Regions from separate parts of the Pseudoalteromonas sp. SWYJZ98 genome, predicted to be linked through region 1. Evidence: predicted binding sites of a transcription regulator. Region 1 holds the regulator's gene; the other holds the start of a gene.

The links. Region 1 encodes NrdR, which represses ribonucleotide reductase genes. Its sites were predicted from a motif close to AAACACNANATNTNGTGTTT; they were not measured.
Region 2: a site for NrdR is predicted at 3,431-3,450, ahead of nrdA (class 1a ribonucleoside-diphosphate reductase subunit alpha). Genes of this name have one in related genera too.

The regions. Positions count from the first base shown of each region.
Region 1 covers NZ_JADYXA010000006.1:132,196-139,587, forward strand. Annotated here, with positions in the region: gene thrA (bifunctional aspartate kinase/homoserine dehydrogenase I) at 1-1,165, shown strand, start outside; gene thrB (homoserine kinase) at 1,175-2,110, shown strand; gene thrC (threonine synthase) at 2,122-3,405, shown strand; gene glyA (serine hydroxymethyltransferase) at 3,675-4,931, shown strand; gene nrdR (transcriptional regulator NrdR) at 5,207-5,656, shown strand; gene ribD (bifunctional diaminohydroxyphosphoribosylaminopyrimidine deaminase/5-amino-6-(5-phosphoribosylamino)uracil reductase RibD) at 5,823-6,956, shown strand; gene I6F10_RS06935 (riboflavin synthase) at 6,973-7,392, shown strand, end outside.
Region 2 covers NZ_JADYXA010000007.1:111,944-119,335, forward strand. Annotated here, with positions in the region: gene gyrA (DNA topoisomerase (ATP-hydrolyzing) subunit A) at 1-1,594, opposite strand, end outside; gene ubiG (bifunctional 2-polyprenyl-6-hydroxyphenol methylase/3-demethylubiquinol 3-O-methyltransferase UbiG) at 1,771-2,481, shown strand; gene I6F10_RS07560 (HAD family hydrolase) at 2,481-3,161, shown strand; gene nrdA (class 1a ribonucleoside-diphosphate reductase subunit alpha) at 3,570-5,852, shown strand; gene nrdB (class Ia ribonucleoside-diphosphate reductase subunit beta) at 5,918-7,048, shown strand; gene yfaE (class I ribonucleotide reductase maintenance protein YfaE) at 7,048-7,320, shown strand.

The sequences.
Region 1 (7,392 bases):
GGCAATTGCACAGGATTCTACAGAAAGTGCTATTTCTGCGGTAATTGATGGTGAGTTATGTAATGACGCTGTAAAAATATGCCATGAAAACTTTTTCACGCATGTGCCGTCAATTGATGTGTTTTTACTAGGTTGTGGCTTAGTAGGGCAAGAGCTTATTAATCAGCTTGAACGTCAGCAAGCTTGGCTTGAAAAGCGTAATATTAAACTTAACTTGTATGGTGTTGCTAACTCTCGTCAATTACACCTTGATAACGAAGGCATCGCTTTTAGTGATTGGCAGCAAAAATTGGCCTTATCTGAGCAAGCATTTGATTTAAAATTAGTAGAGCAATTTGTTAAGCAAAACCACTTAGTGAATCCGGTATTAGTAGATTGTACATCTTCAGATGCACTTGCTGCGCAGTATGTAGACTTTTTAAATGCAGGCTTTCATGTGGTTGCAGCTAATAAAAAAGCGACAACAAGCTCATACACGTATTACCAAGATTTAATAGCTGCTACGCAAAAGAATAATCGTAAATTTTTATACGAAACTAACGTTGGTGCAGGCTTACCAGTAATCGATAACTTGCAGTCATTATTTGGTGCCGGTGATGAGTTACTAGAGTTTAGCGGTATTTTATCAGGCTCACTTTCGTATATGTTTGGCGCACTTCAAGATGGTTTATCACTTTCTGAGGCAACTATTAAAGCCAAAGAAAGCGGTTTTACTGAGCCAGATCCTCGTGATGATTTATCGGGTACCGATGTAGCACGTAAGTTACTGATCATTGCTCGCGAAGCCGGTATGAAATTGGAGCTAAGCGATATTGAAGTTGAGTCAGTATTACCACAAGGTTTTGCACAAGGTGATAGCGTTGATGAGTTTATGGCAAAACTACCAAGCCTAGATGCTGATTTTAATGACCGCATTCAAAGTGCTGCGAGCGAAGGTAAGGTACTTCGTTATGTAGGTACAATTAAAGGAGGTCACTGTAAAGTAGGTATTGAGGCTGTTGATGAAAAACATGCGCTTAATGTAATTCGCGATGGCGAAAACGCGCTTGCTATTTTAAGTCAATACTACCAGCCACGTCCGTTTGTTATTCGTGGTTATGGTGCAGGCTCTGAAGTAACAGCAGCGGGTGTATTTGCTGATATTTTAAAAACACTATCGCGCTAGGAGCTCGTTATGATTGAAGTATATGCTCCGGCGTCTATTGGTAATTTTGCAGTAGGTTTTGATGCACTTGGCGCAGCGCTTGCGCCAATTGATGGTAGTTTATTAGGCGATGTAGCCGTTGTAAGTGCAGCACCAAGTGACGAATTTATTTGTACTGGCGACTACGCTCACAAGTTACCAAGTGATGCGAATGAAAACTTAGCGTACCAGTGTTTAGTACATTTTAGAGCGCATGTTGCGCCTGATATGCCAAGCGTAAAGCTCGAGCTTAAAAAGAATTTACCAATTGGATCTGGACTTGGTTCTAGTGCATGCTCGGTCGTGGCTACCTTTGCTGCCCTTGATAAGTTTGCACAAACTAACTTAAGTCAGGTTGAGCTTATTGAGCTTATGGCTGACTTTGAAGCTGTAGTGAGCGGTGGTCGTCATTACGACAACATCACGCCATGCTATTTAGGTGGTTTGCAATTAACAGGTGATTTAATCCCTGATAAATCGATTGCACTTCCTGTTGATGAAAATTGGTACTACGTTGCTGCGTTCCCTGGTTTTTCACTCAACACTGCAAAAGCGCGCTCGGTTTTACCAAAAGAGTTGAGCATGCATGCAAGTGTTGAGTTTGCACAGCGTTTATCGGCATTTAGTAGCTTACTGTTGACTAATCGTTTTGACGATGCACTTAGCATAATGAAAGATGAAATAGCAGAACCTTACCGCGCACCGCTTATTAAAGGTTTTAGTGAAGCCAAAGCAAGCTTACCAGCGTTGGGCGCTGAAATAGTGAGTATTTCGGGCGCAGGACCAACGTTATTTACTGTGTGTAAAACACTGGAATCTGCACAGCAATGCGCGCAGTGGTTAGAGGCAAATTACATTAACGAGCAAGGCTTTTGCCACATTTGTAAATTAGATAACGACGGCACGCGTCAATTAACAGTTTTATAGGATAGGTAGTCATGCAATTACATAATTTAAAAGATAGCTCACAAAAAGTGTCGTTCGTTGAAGCCGTAAAAACAGGTTTAGGTCGTAATCAAGGTGTGTTTTTCCCTGAATCCCTTGCCCCACTGTCTGATGTTGATACATTGCTTGATATGGACTTTGTTACACGCAGTGGCAAAATATTATCTCACCTAATTGGTGATGAGCTGCCAAGCGACACTGTGGCACAAATGGTTAAAAATGCATTTAACTTTCCAGTTAAGCTGGTAGAAGTTGAAGAGAATACATACTGCTTAGAGTTGTTTCATGGTCCTACGCTTGCGTTTAAAGACTTTGGTGGTCGCTTTATGGCTGAGTGTTTAGCGCAATTTAATAAAGATGAAAAAGTAACTATTTTAACCGCAACATCGGGCGATACTGGTGCAGCCGTTGCACATGCTTTTTATAACAAGCCGAATATCGATGTTGTCATCTTATATCCTAAAGGCAAAATTTCACTTGCTCAGCAAAAGCTATTTACTACGTTAGGTAACAATATTCATTGTTACGCAGTTGATGGCAGTTTTGATGATTGCCAAGAGTTGGTTAAAAATGCCTTTTTAGATGAAGAAGTTAAATCAACACTTGGGCTTAATTCTGCTAATTCAATTAATATTAGCCGTTTAGTTGCTCAGGTTTGTTATTACTTTGAGGCCATTGCACAACTACCAAAAGAAAAACGCGCAACAGCGCATATATCAGTGCCAAGTGGCAACTTTGGTAATGTATGTGCTGCAATGATTGGTGCGGTTATTGGCTTACCTGTAGGTAAATTAAGTGCAACAACCAACCAAAATGATACTGTGCCGCGCTTTATGCTTGATAAAACCTGGACGCCAAACGCAACACTTGAGTCGCTTTCAAATGCAATGGATGTAAGTAAGCCAAACAACTGGCCGCGTGTGCAAACAATGTTAGATAATAACTGGTTTAGCTACGATAACTTTTATTCAACTAGCGTAAACGAGGAAGACACGCAATTGGTGATGAAAAAAATTCAACAAACGGGTTATGTTGCAGAGCCCCACACTGCTATTGCGTACCAAGGTCTTGTTGAAAATCGAGCGCCTGGTGCTGCGGGTATCTTTTTAGCAACCGCTCATCCTGCTAAGTTTAAAGAAAGCGTAGAGGGTATTTTAAATATTGAATTAGGTATGCCAAAACCACTTAGCGACGCACTAGCAAAACCATGCCTAGCAAGCGATATAAAGGCCGATTACGACGCATTACGTACAGAAATACTTGCTAAACTTGGCTAAGTTAATTAATTCAAAAAGGCGGTTAAGCCGCCTTTTTTTATAACTTTAGGCTATTAAATCTAGTGAATTGCATTTACTAATTAAATGTAGGAAATAGCATTCATTTAAAATCGTTATGGTTTTATAAGAAAATATCATCTTAAAAAGTCTGTGAAATAGTTTCAATCCCTGTTTAAATATCCTCAACTTAAGAGCGTAGGCAAAGAGTCGTTTAAAGCGTACAATAAAGCCTCTAAAAAACACCATACACGTTGCCCTAGGAGACCCCAATGTTAGAACGTAGCATGAATATTTCGGATTTTGATCCAGAGTTATTTGACGCGATAAACAAAGAAACTGCTCGCCAAGAAGAGCACATTGAACTAATCGCTTCAGAAAACTACTGTAGCCCACGCGTACTAGAAGCGCAGGGTTCACAGCTTACAAATAAATACGCAGAAGGTTACCCTGGCAAACGTTATTATGGCGGTTGTGAGCACGTTGATGTTGTTGAGCAATTAGCAATTGACCGTGCTAACGAGTTATTTGGTTCTGACTACGCAAACGTACAACCACATGCTGGTTCGCAAGCTAATGCTGCTGTTTTTCTAGCGCTATTAGAAGCAGGCGACACTGTACTTGGTATGAGCTTAGCTCATGGTGGTCACTTAACTCACGGATCACACGTAAGCTTCTCTGGTAAGCTTTACAATGCAATTCAATACGGACTAGATGAAACAACGGGCGAAATTGATTACGCACAGGTTGAAGCACTAGCACTTGAGCATAAACCAAAAATGATTATTGGTGGTTTCTCAGCGTACTCAGGTATTGTTGATTGGGCTAAATTCCGTGAAATTGCTGACAAAGTAGGTGCTTACCTGTTTGTTGATATGGCTCACGTTGCAGGTTTAATTGCGGCAGGCGTTTACCCAAGCCCAGTTCCTCATGCACATGTTGTAACTACAACTACGCATAAAACACTTGCTGGTCCTCGTGGTGGTTTAATTATCTCTGCATGTGGCGACGAAGCAATCTATAAAAAGCTTAACAGCGCAGTTTTCCCTGGTGGCCAAGGTGGTCCTTTATGTCATGTTATTGCAGCAAAAGCCGTGGCATTTAAAGAAGCGCTTCAACCAGAATTTAAAGTATACCAAACACAAGTTGTTAAAAACGCAAAAGCAATGGTTGCTGTAATGCAAGAGCGCGGCTACAAAATCGTATCTGACAAAACTGAAAACCACTTATTCCTACTCGATTTAATCGATAAAGATATCACTGGTAAAGATGCAGATGCAGCCCTTGGTAACGCTAACATCACAGTTAACAAAAACTCAGTGCCAAACGATCCACGTTCTCCGTTTGTAACATCTGGTTTGCGTATTGGTTCTCCTGCAATCACTCGTCGTGGTTTCAAAGAAGAAGAATCAAAAGAGCTTGCTGGCTGGATTTGTGACGTACTAGATAACATCACTGATGAATCTGTACAGGCGCAAGTTAAAGAAAAAGTAAAAGCAATTTGTGCAAAATTACCTGTTTACGCTTAATTGCATAAGCAACAGTAATTAACAGCACAACAGTTAGGGAGCTGTTTATCTTTTGAGATTAAATTTGCGCTGTTTTTGAAGTGGCTCTAAAAGTAGTTTTTGCTTTGTGGCTGGGTTTTGACTCAGTTTATTCGATTATAAATCGCACAGTGCAATTAAATTGGCTCTAGATAAAACAAATTTAAATCCTGAAAGAGCAACAGACCTTAATTTTTGCTAAGATAAAAGACCGCTATTTAGCGGTCTTTTTTGTTTTAAAACGGAAGTAGCGAGCTATGCATTGTCCATTTTGTACCGCAAAAGATACTAAAGTTATTGACTCACGCCTTGTTGGTGGAGGCCATCAAGTTCGCAGGCGCCGTGAGTGCAACGACTGCCATGAGCGCTTTACTACATTTGAAGGCGCTGAACTGGTTATGCCTCGTGTTATTAAACAAGACGGCAGCCGCGAACCATTTAACGAAGATAAATTATTAAATGGCTTAAATCGCGCACTCGAAAAACGCCCAGTGAGCACAGAGCAAGTAGACGAAGTAGTGAATATAATAAAATCGCAGTTGCGTGCTACAGGCGAGCGAGAAATTTCAAGCCATTTGGTTGGTGAATGCATTATGGAAGCCCTCAAAAAGCTCGATAAAGTAGCGTATGTAAGATTTGCCTCTGTTTATCGCTCGTTTGAAGATATACGCGAATTTGGCGAAGAAATTGCCCGCTTAGGGGAGTAATACCAATTTTATTAAAAATATGATCATTCTATCGCATTAAATAGCGCACTCACTGCGTTAAAAATTATTCATATAGAACAACTATATGTCATAATTTTCGCCTTGTTATTGCGCTATTTTCTTAGCGCTATAATGGACCACTTATTTAACGCAATTGGTATAATAAATGCTTAACCAAATTACTTTTACTGAACATGATGAAATGTATATGGCACGCGCCATAGAACTTGCCAAAAAAGGTCGGTTTACTACCACACCTAACCCTAATGTTGGCTGTGTCTTAGTTAAAAATAATCAAATAATTGGCGAGGGTTTTCATCAATTAGCAGGTCAAGGCCATGCTGAAGTAAATGCACTGGCTGTCGCTGGAAAAAATGCACAAGGTGCAACGGCTTATGTAACGCTTGAACCGTGTAGTCATTATGGCCGTACGCCACCGTGCGCCGAAGGCTTAAAAGCTGCCGGTGTGGTAAAAGTAATTGCTGCTATGGTTGATACAAATCCACAAGTTGCTGGCAAAGGCCTTAAAATACTGAGCGACGCGGGTATTGACGTTGCTTACGGGTTACTCGAATCACAAGCTCGCGCACTTAACGTTGGCTTTTTTAAGCGTATGGAGCAAGGCTTACCTTATGTGATTTGCAAAATGGCAGCGAGTATTGATGGTAAAACGGCACTTAAAAATGGGCAAAGTAAGTGGATCACAAGTCCTGCTGCTCGACAAGACGTACAATTACACCGAGCGAAAAGCTGCGCTATTTTAACCGGTGCCGATACAGTGTTAGTAGACGATGCTAAACTTAATGTGCGACTAAGTGAGCTGCCTTGTACACTGCCTACTGATTTGCCGCTTCGCCAGCCCGTGCGTGTTATAATTGACTCTCAAAACCGTTTAACACCGGACCTTGCTTTATTTGAAATCCAAAGTGATGTAATAATATTTACGACTAAGGTTGATAAATCATTGCAATGGCCGCATTTTGTAAAGCATATTGAAGTCAGTGAAAGTAACGGTAAAGTTGATTTACAAGCCGTTTTAGAAAAACTTGGGCAGCTACAGTTTAATAATGTTTGGCTTGAAGCTGGCGCAACACTTGCTGGTAAAATGACAGAGCTTAATTTAGTTGACGAGTTTGTTTTTTATTTAGCGCCTAAACTAATGGGCCATGATGCAAAAAGTTTAGTTAATTTTCCTGAATTGACGAGTATGCAAAACACCGTTGATTTAACATTTAATGAATGTGCGCGCATTGGTGACGATTTACGTATCACCGCGTCAAAACTCATTAAAATCACTTAATAAAAAGAGTAGTGCTATGTTTACTGGGATAATAGAAGCCACAGGAAAAATTGCTTTATTACAAAAAAAACAAGGCGACTTAGCCATTCGTATCCAAAGTGCTGATCTTGATATGACAGACGTAAAGTTAGGTGACAGCATTGCAACTAATGGTGTTTGCTTAACTGTAGTTGATAAACATATTGATGGTTTTAGTGCGGATTTATCTAATGAGACGATTAGTTTGACCGGTTTTGCTCACTATGCTTTAGGACAAACGGTGAATCTTGAAAAAGCCATGCAACCTGTTTCTCGTTTAGGCGGTCATTTAGTATCTGGCCATGTTGATGGTATCGCAACAATTACAAGTATTACTGCAAACGCCAGAGCAACAGAATATTGGCTTACAACTGACGAAAATTTAATGAAATACATTCCGTACAAAGGTTCGGTATGT
Region 2 (7,392 bases), on a different contig from region 1:
CAAGGCTGATATCGTGAGCAGCTGCATTAATTTCAGTGCGACGCTCATCACCATATTGCTCTTTAATTTCAACTAGCTCGTCACGAATAACTTCCATTAAACGCTCAGGAGTTGCCAAAATATAAAGTAGTTCAGCAATTAGTTCTAATAACGCTTGGTATTCGGTCAAGATTTTTTCGTGTTCAAGACCTGTTAGCTTATGTAAACGCAAATCAAGAATTGCTTGAGCTTGTTGCTCAGAGATATAATATTGACCATCGCGAATACCAAGTTCGCTCGCTAACCAATCTGGACGAGCAACATTGTCTTCTCCTGCTTTTTCAAGCATACCTTGTACATTACCTAATTCCCACGGACGCGCTGTTAAAGCAATTTTAGCTTCAGCAGGTGTAGGGGATTTACGAATAAGTTCGATAATTGGGTCAATGTTTGCAAGCGCAATCGCTAAGCCTTCAAGCGTGTGTGCACGGTCACGGGCTTTACGTAAATCAAATACTGTACGACGAGTTACTACTTCACGACGGTGAATAATAAACTCTTCTAACATTTCTTTTAAATTGAAACATTTAGGTTGGTTATTAATTAGCGCAACCATATTCATACCAAACACAGTTTGTAACTGAGTTTGTGAATACAAGTTGTTTAAAATAACTTCGCCTACGTCACCACGTTTGATCTCGATAACGATACGCATACCGTCTTTATCAGATTCATCACGTAATGCGCTAATGCCTTCAATTTTCTTATCTTTGACAAGCTCAGCTATTTTTTCAATTAAGCGTGCTTTATTCACCTGATAAGGAATTTCGTGAACGATGATTGTTTCGCGACCTGTTTTTTCATCGGTTTCGATGTCGGCGCGTGCACGCATGTACACTTTACCACGGCCAGTTAAGTAGGCTTGTTCAATACCTTTCTTACCGTTGATAATTGCAGCCGTTGGGAAATCAGGACCAGGGATATAATCCATTAACTCTAAAATAGTTAAATCAGGATTTTGAATAAGTGCCAAACAACCATTTACAACTTCAGTTAAGTTATGTGGTGGTATATTTGTAGCCATACCTACTGCAATACCTGACGAACCATTCACTAATAAATTAGGAATTTTCGTTGGTAAAACATCAGGGATGAACTCAGTGCCATCGTAGTTAGGAACGAAATCAACCGTTTCTTTTTCAAGATCGGCTAATAACTCATGCGACATTTTTGCCATACGTACTTCTGTATAACGCATTGCCGCTGCTGAATCACCATCAACCGAACCGAAGTTACCTTGGCCATCTACTAGCATATAACGCAGTGAGAATGGCTGAGCCATACGAACTATCGTGTCATAAACTGCACTGTCGCCGTGTGGGTGGTATTTACCGATTACGTCACCGACCACACGGGCCGATTTTTTGTAAGGCTTGTTCCAGTCATTACTAAGCTCGTTCATTGCAAACAAAACGCGGCGATGAACAGGTTTTAAGCCGTCACGTACGTCTGGTAATGCACGTCCTACTATTACGCTCATTGCGTAATCTAAGTAAGAGTTTTTTAACTCGTCTTCAATATTGACTGGCAGAATTTCATTGGCGAGATCAGTCATTTGATATCACATTCCTTCAGTATCAGCTCTCAACAACCCGGTATTGGGTATTAAGAGTATTGTTATTATTTCTAACAGACATGCTATCACAATTAATTTTAATTTACAGGCGCAAAACTTTGCGATTTATCAATTTAGCCCTATATAATGGCCTCAGATTGACGAGGAAGTATTTTATGACCGAACATCAAAATGTAGATCACGCAGAAATAGCAAAATTTGAAGCCATCGCCGAGCGTTGGTGGGACCTAGACGGAGAATTCAAACCTCTTCACGAAATTAACCCGTTACGTTTAGACTTTATAGCAAACAAAACGCAAGGCTTATTCGATAAAGAAACACTCGATGTTGGCTGTGGTGGCGGTATTTTAAGCCAAAGCATGGCGCGTATGGGTGCAAAAGTAACTGGCATCGACATGGGGCAAGAGCCTTTAACTGTTGCTAAGTTGCACAGTTTAGAAACTGGCGTAAATGTAGATTATATAAAAGTGCCTGCAGAAGAGTTTGCATCGCAACACCCAGAGCGCTTTGATGTAATAACCTGTATGGAAATGCTTGAACACGTTCCCGACCCAGCATCTATCATTCATGCTGTAGCTGCACTAGCCAAACCAGGCGCGCATGTGTTTTTTTCAACCCTGAACAAAACACCTAAGGCATATTTATACGCCATTGTTGGCGCTGAAAAACTTTTAAAAATGGTGCCTGAAGGTACACACGACCATAAAAAGTTTATAAAACCTGCGCAGCTCATTGCATGGGCAGAGCAAGCGGGTTTAAAAGTTCGTGCAAGTACAGGCCTTTCTTATAATCCACTATCAAAGCAATATACGCTCAATAGTGACGTTAGCGTAAATTACATACTGTACTTTGAGAAGTTAGCTTAATGGCTAACTCTCAAGCCCCCCTCCCCCTTATTGAGTACGATGCATTTTTATTTGATTTAGACGGCACTCTACTCGACACCGCTGATGATTTAGGTGTCGCTTTAAACGCAGTGCTTATTAGCAATAAAATAGAGCCAGTTAGTAGTGATGTATACCGCCCTGCGGCATCTAACGGCGCAGGCGCATTATTAGAGGCTGGTTTTAAAGAGTTATGGGACACACAACCTCAAAGCGAACTTATCAAGCAATTAGTCGACGAATACGCTGCAAACATAGCAAATCACACACGTTGCTTCAGCGGAGTTGAATCGTTACTTATTGCCCTTGATCAGAAAAAGATCAAATGGGGGATCATGACTAACAAACCGGGGTTTTTAACCGATCCTTTAGTGGCAACTATGCCCGCATTAAAAAATGCCAGTGTAGTAATAAGTGGCGACACCTTAGCAGAGGCCAAACCGTCACCTCTCCCATTACTACATTGTGCAAAATTAATGGGAGTTAAGCCTAACCGCTGTTTGTACATTGGTGATGCACAGCGAGACATACAAGCAGGCAAAGCCGCAGGTATGCGCACAGCAACGGCACTTTGGGGCTACATACCAAATATTGATGAAGCCAACAGCTGGAATGCTGATTTTAACTGGCAAAGCCCAATTGATGGTTTTAACCATATATAGTGCCATGTTAATTAATAAACACTATATATTGTGATTGTGTTAGTTTTTACACAAAGCTTGCTGATAAAAAAAGCAGTCAAAATTTATTTTTAAAATGCGTAAATTTAGCAGATCATTAGTTGATTTTTGCATATTTCAACTTAAATGATTGTTCGAAGGTGAGTGTCTACTAACACAAATACGTTATCCCGAAGTTATCCACAAATAGGGGCAATTATGTCCCTTGCAAAACAACTCAGACCACACTATCTTGTGATCTCTAAATTGAACAACACCAGATATTGTGGCCAAATGTTATTCAATTAAATTCGCAAATATGGCGAAACTTATAATAAATGAGTATATACCTTGCCTCGGCGAGGTATAAAGCATTGGTCAAAATACATAATTCCCAAGGAATACAGGCAAATGAACCAACAGTTATCTGTAAGCAAACGTGACGGGCGTAAAGAGCCTCTTGATCTGGATAAGATCCATCGCGTTATTGAGTGGGCCGCCGAAGGTTTAAACAACGTTTCGGTTTCGCAAGTTGAATTAAAGTCGCACATTCAGTTTTACGACGGTATTCGTACTAAAGACATTCACGAAACCATCATCAAAGCAGCAGCGGATCAGATTTCAAAAGAATCGCCTGATTACCAATACTTAGCTGCACGTTTAGCTGTATTCCATTTACGTAAAAAAGCGTACGGTCAATTTGAGCCACCACGTTTATTTGACCACGTAACAAAAATGGTTGGCGATAAACGCTATGATGCTCATTTACTAGTAGATTACACAGAGCAAGAGTTAGATGAGCTTGATGCATACCTTGATCATTCTCGCGATCTTAACTTTAGCTACGCTGCTGTAAAGCAACTTGAAGGTAAGTATCTCGTTCAAAACCGTGTATCGGGTGAAATATACGAAAGTGCACAGTTTTTATATATTTTAGTTGCGGCAAGCTTATTTTCAGATTACCCACGTGAAACACGTACTGATTACATTAAACGTTTTTACGATGCAGTATCTTTATTTAAAATATCTCTACCAACGCCAATTATGTCGGGTGTACGTACGCCTACTCGCCAATTTAGCTCGTGTGTATTAATTGAATGTGGCGACAGCCTTGATTCAATCAATGCAACGTCGTCAGCTATTGTTAAATACGTTTCACAACGTGCGGGAATTGGTATTAATGCAGGTAGAATACGTGCGCTAGGTAGCCATATTCGTAACGGCGAAGCGTATCACACAGGTTGTATCCCTTTTTATAAGCACTTTCAAACAGCGGTTAAAAGTTGTTCACAAGGTGGTGTACGTGGCGGCGCAGCAACATTATTCTACCCGCTTTGGCATTTAGAAGTAGAGAACCTACTTGTACTTAAAAATAACCGTGGTGTAGATGACAACCGCGTTCGCCACCTAGATTACGGCGTACAGTTTAATAAATTAATGTACTCTCGTTTAATTAAAGATGATTACATTACATTATTTAGCCCATCAGATGTGCCTGGCCTTTATGATGCATTTTTTGAAGACCAAGCTGAGTTTGACGCACTTTACGTTAAATACGAACAAGACGAGTCTATTCGTAAAAAACGCATTAAAGCCATTGAGCTTTTCTCTATGTTTGCGCAAGAGCGTGCAAGTACTGGTCGTATTTATTTACAAAATGTGGATCACTGTAATACACACAGCCCATTTATTTCTAAAGTTGCGCCAATTCGCCAATCTAACTTATGTTTAGAAATTGCATTGCCAACTAAGCCACTTAATAACGTGAATGACGAAGAAGGCGAAATTGCCCTTTGTACACTTTCTGCGTTTAACCTAGGTGCAATAGAGTCACTTGATGAGCTTGAAGAGCTAGCTGAACTTGCAGTACGCGCACTTGATAACTTACTTGATTTCCAAGACTACCCTGTACCGGCTGCTAAAAATGCAACTATGGGTCGTCGTACACTAGGAATAGGCGTAATTAACTACGCATACTACCTAGCTAAAAACGGTAAGCGTTATTCTGATGGCAGCGCTAATGCATTAACACATAAAACCTTTGAAGCTATTCAATATTACTTAATGAAAGCATCAAACGAGCTTGCTAAAGAGCGTGGCGCGTGTCCTAAGTTTAACGAAACAACGTATTCACAAGGTATTATGCCAACAGATACGTACAAACGTGATTTAGATAAAATTTGTGATGAGCCACTTCATCTTGATTGGGATACACTACGTGCAAGTATTAAAGAGCACGGTATGCGTAACTCAACACTAAGTGCATTAATGCCATCAGAAACATCGTCGCAAATCTCTAACGCAACTAACGGTATTGAGCCACCACGTGGACATATTAGCGTTAAAGCAAGTAAAGACGGTATTTTAAAACAAGTTGTTCCTGAGTATGAGCGTTTAAAAGATCAGTACGAGCTACTATGGGACATTCCATCAAACGATGGTTATTTACAGCTTGTTGGCATAATGCAAAAATTTGTTGACCAAACAATTTCTGCAAATACAAATTATGATCCAAACAAGTTCGAAGGCGGTAAAGTACCTATGCAAGTCTTATTAAAAGACTTACTAAGCGCGTACAAACTAGGTGTTAAAACCTTGTATTACCACAATACTCGCGATGGCGCCTCAGATTCACAAGAAGATGCTCCAGAAGTGGAAGATGACGATTGTGAAGGCGGCGCGTGTAAAATATAACTGCTGATTTTTATTTTAAGCGGGCATTTAGCCCGCTTTTTCTGATAGTTTTTTGAGTGATAAACATGTCTTATACTACTTTTAGCCGAAACCATAATAACCAAATGCAAGAGCCAATGTTTTTTGGCCAAACTGTAAACGTATCTCGTTACGACCAACAAAAATACCCAATTTTTGAAAAGTTAATTGAAAAGCAACTGTCTTTCTTTTGGCGTCCTGAGGAAGTAGATGTAAGTAAAGACCGTTTAGACTTTCAAGCATTACCAGATCACGAAAAGCATATATTTTTAAGCAACTTAAAATACCAAACACTGCTTGATAGTGTACAAGGTCGTTCGCCAAACGTGGCTCTACTTCCAATTGTATCGCTACCAGAGCTTGAAACATGGATAGAAACGTGGGCGTTCAGTGAAACAATTCACAGCCGTTCATACACGCATATTATCCGTAACGTAACACAAGCACCTGAGCTTATTTTTGATGACATTGTTAGCAACGATAAAATTAGCGAACGTGCTGATGCCGTAACTAAATACTACGATGACTTAATTAACTCTGTATCGCTTTACAACTTATACGGTGAAGGCAAACACGAGATTAACGGTAAAACAGTTATCATTAATTTATTTGAGCTTAAAAAGAAACTTTACCTGGCTATGATGTCGGTAAATATTCTTGAAGCGATTCGCTTTTACGTAAGCTTTGCATGTTCGTTTGCATTTGCTGAGCGCGAGCTAATGGAAGGTAACGCTAAAATCATCAAGCTAATTGCACGCGATGAAGCACTTCACCTTTCTGGTACTCAGCATATTTTAAACATTATGCAAGACGGTAAGGACGATCCAGAAATGGCGATTGTTGCTGCCCAGTGCCGCGACGAAGCAATTAAAATGTTTGTTGATGCTGCAGAGCAAGAAAAAGAGTGGGCCGAATACTTATTTAAAGATGGTTCGATGATTGGCTTGAATAAACATATTTTATGTCAGTACGTTGAATACATTACCAATGCACGTATGACTGCAATTGGTTTGCCAGCACAGTTTGAAAATAACAGTAACCCTATCCCGTGGATAAACTCGTGGTTAGTGTCTGATAACGTGCAAGTAGCACCACAAGAAGCAGAAATAAGCTCATACCTTGTTGGTCAAATAGACTCTCAAGTTGATGCATCAGAATTTGGTGATTTTGATTTATAATGAGTGACAAGTCTACTGCAAGCATAACGCTTGCAGAAAACAGCCAGTGTATAGAATTTACCGCAGGCTGCCCTTCTCTTTTACAGTGCTTAGAGTCCATGAAAATAGACGTCGCATTCCAATGCCGTGAAGGTTACTGCGGCGCTTGTAGAGCAACGTTAGTGTCAGGTAGTGTTGAATATAACGAAGAGCCACTTGCGTTTGTGCGCGAAGGCGAAATACTCCTGTGCTGCTGTAAACCCAATGGCAATGTAAGTATTAATTTAAAGTAGTCTAAACGCTAAATACAGTTTATAAACGCCAATCTAATTGTTTAATACCCGATAACTAGCTCTTTAGCTTAT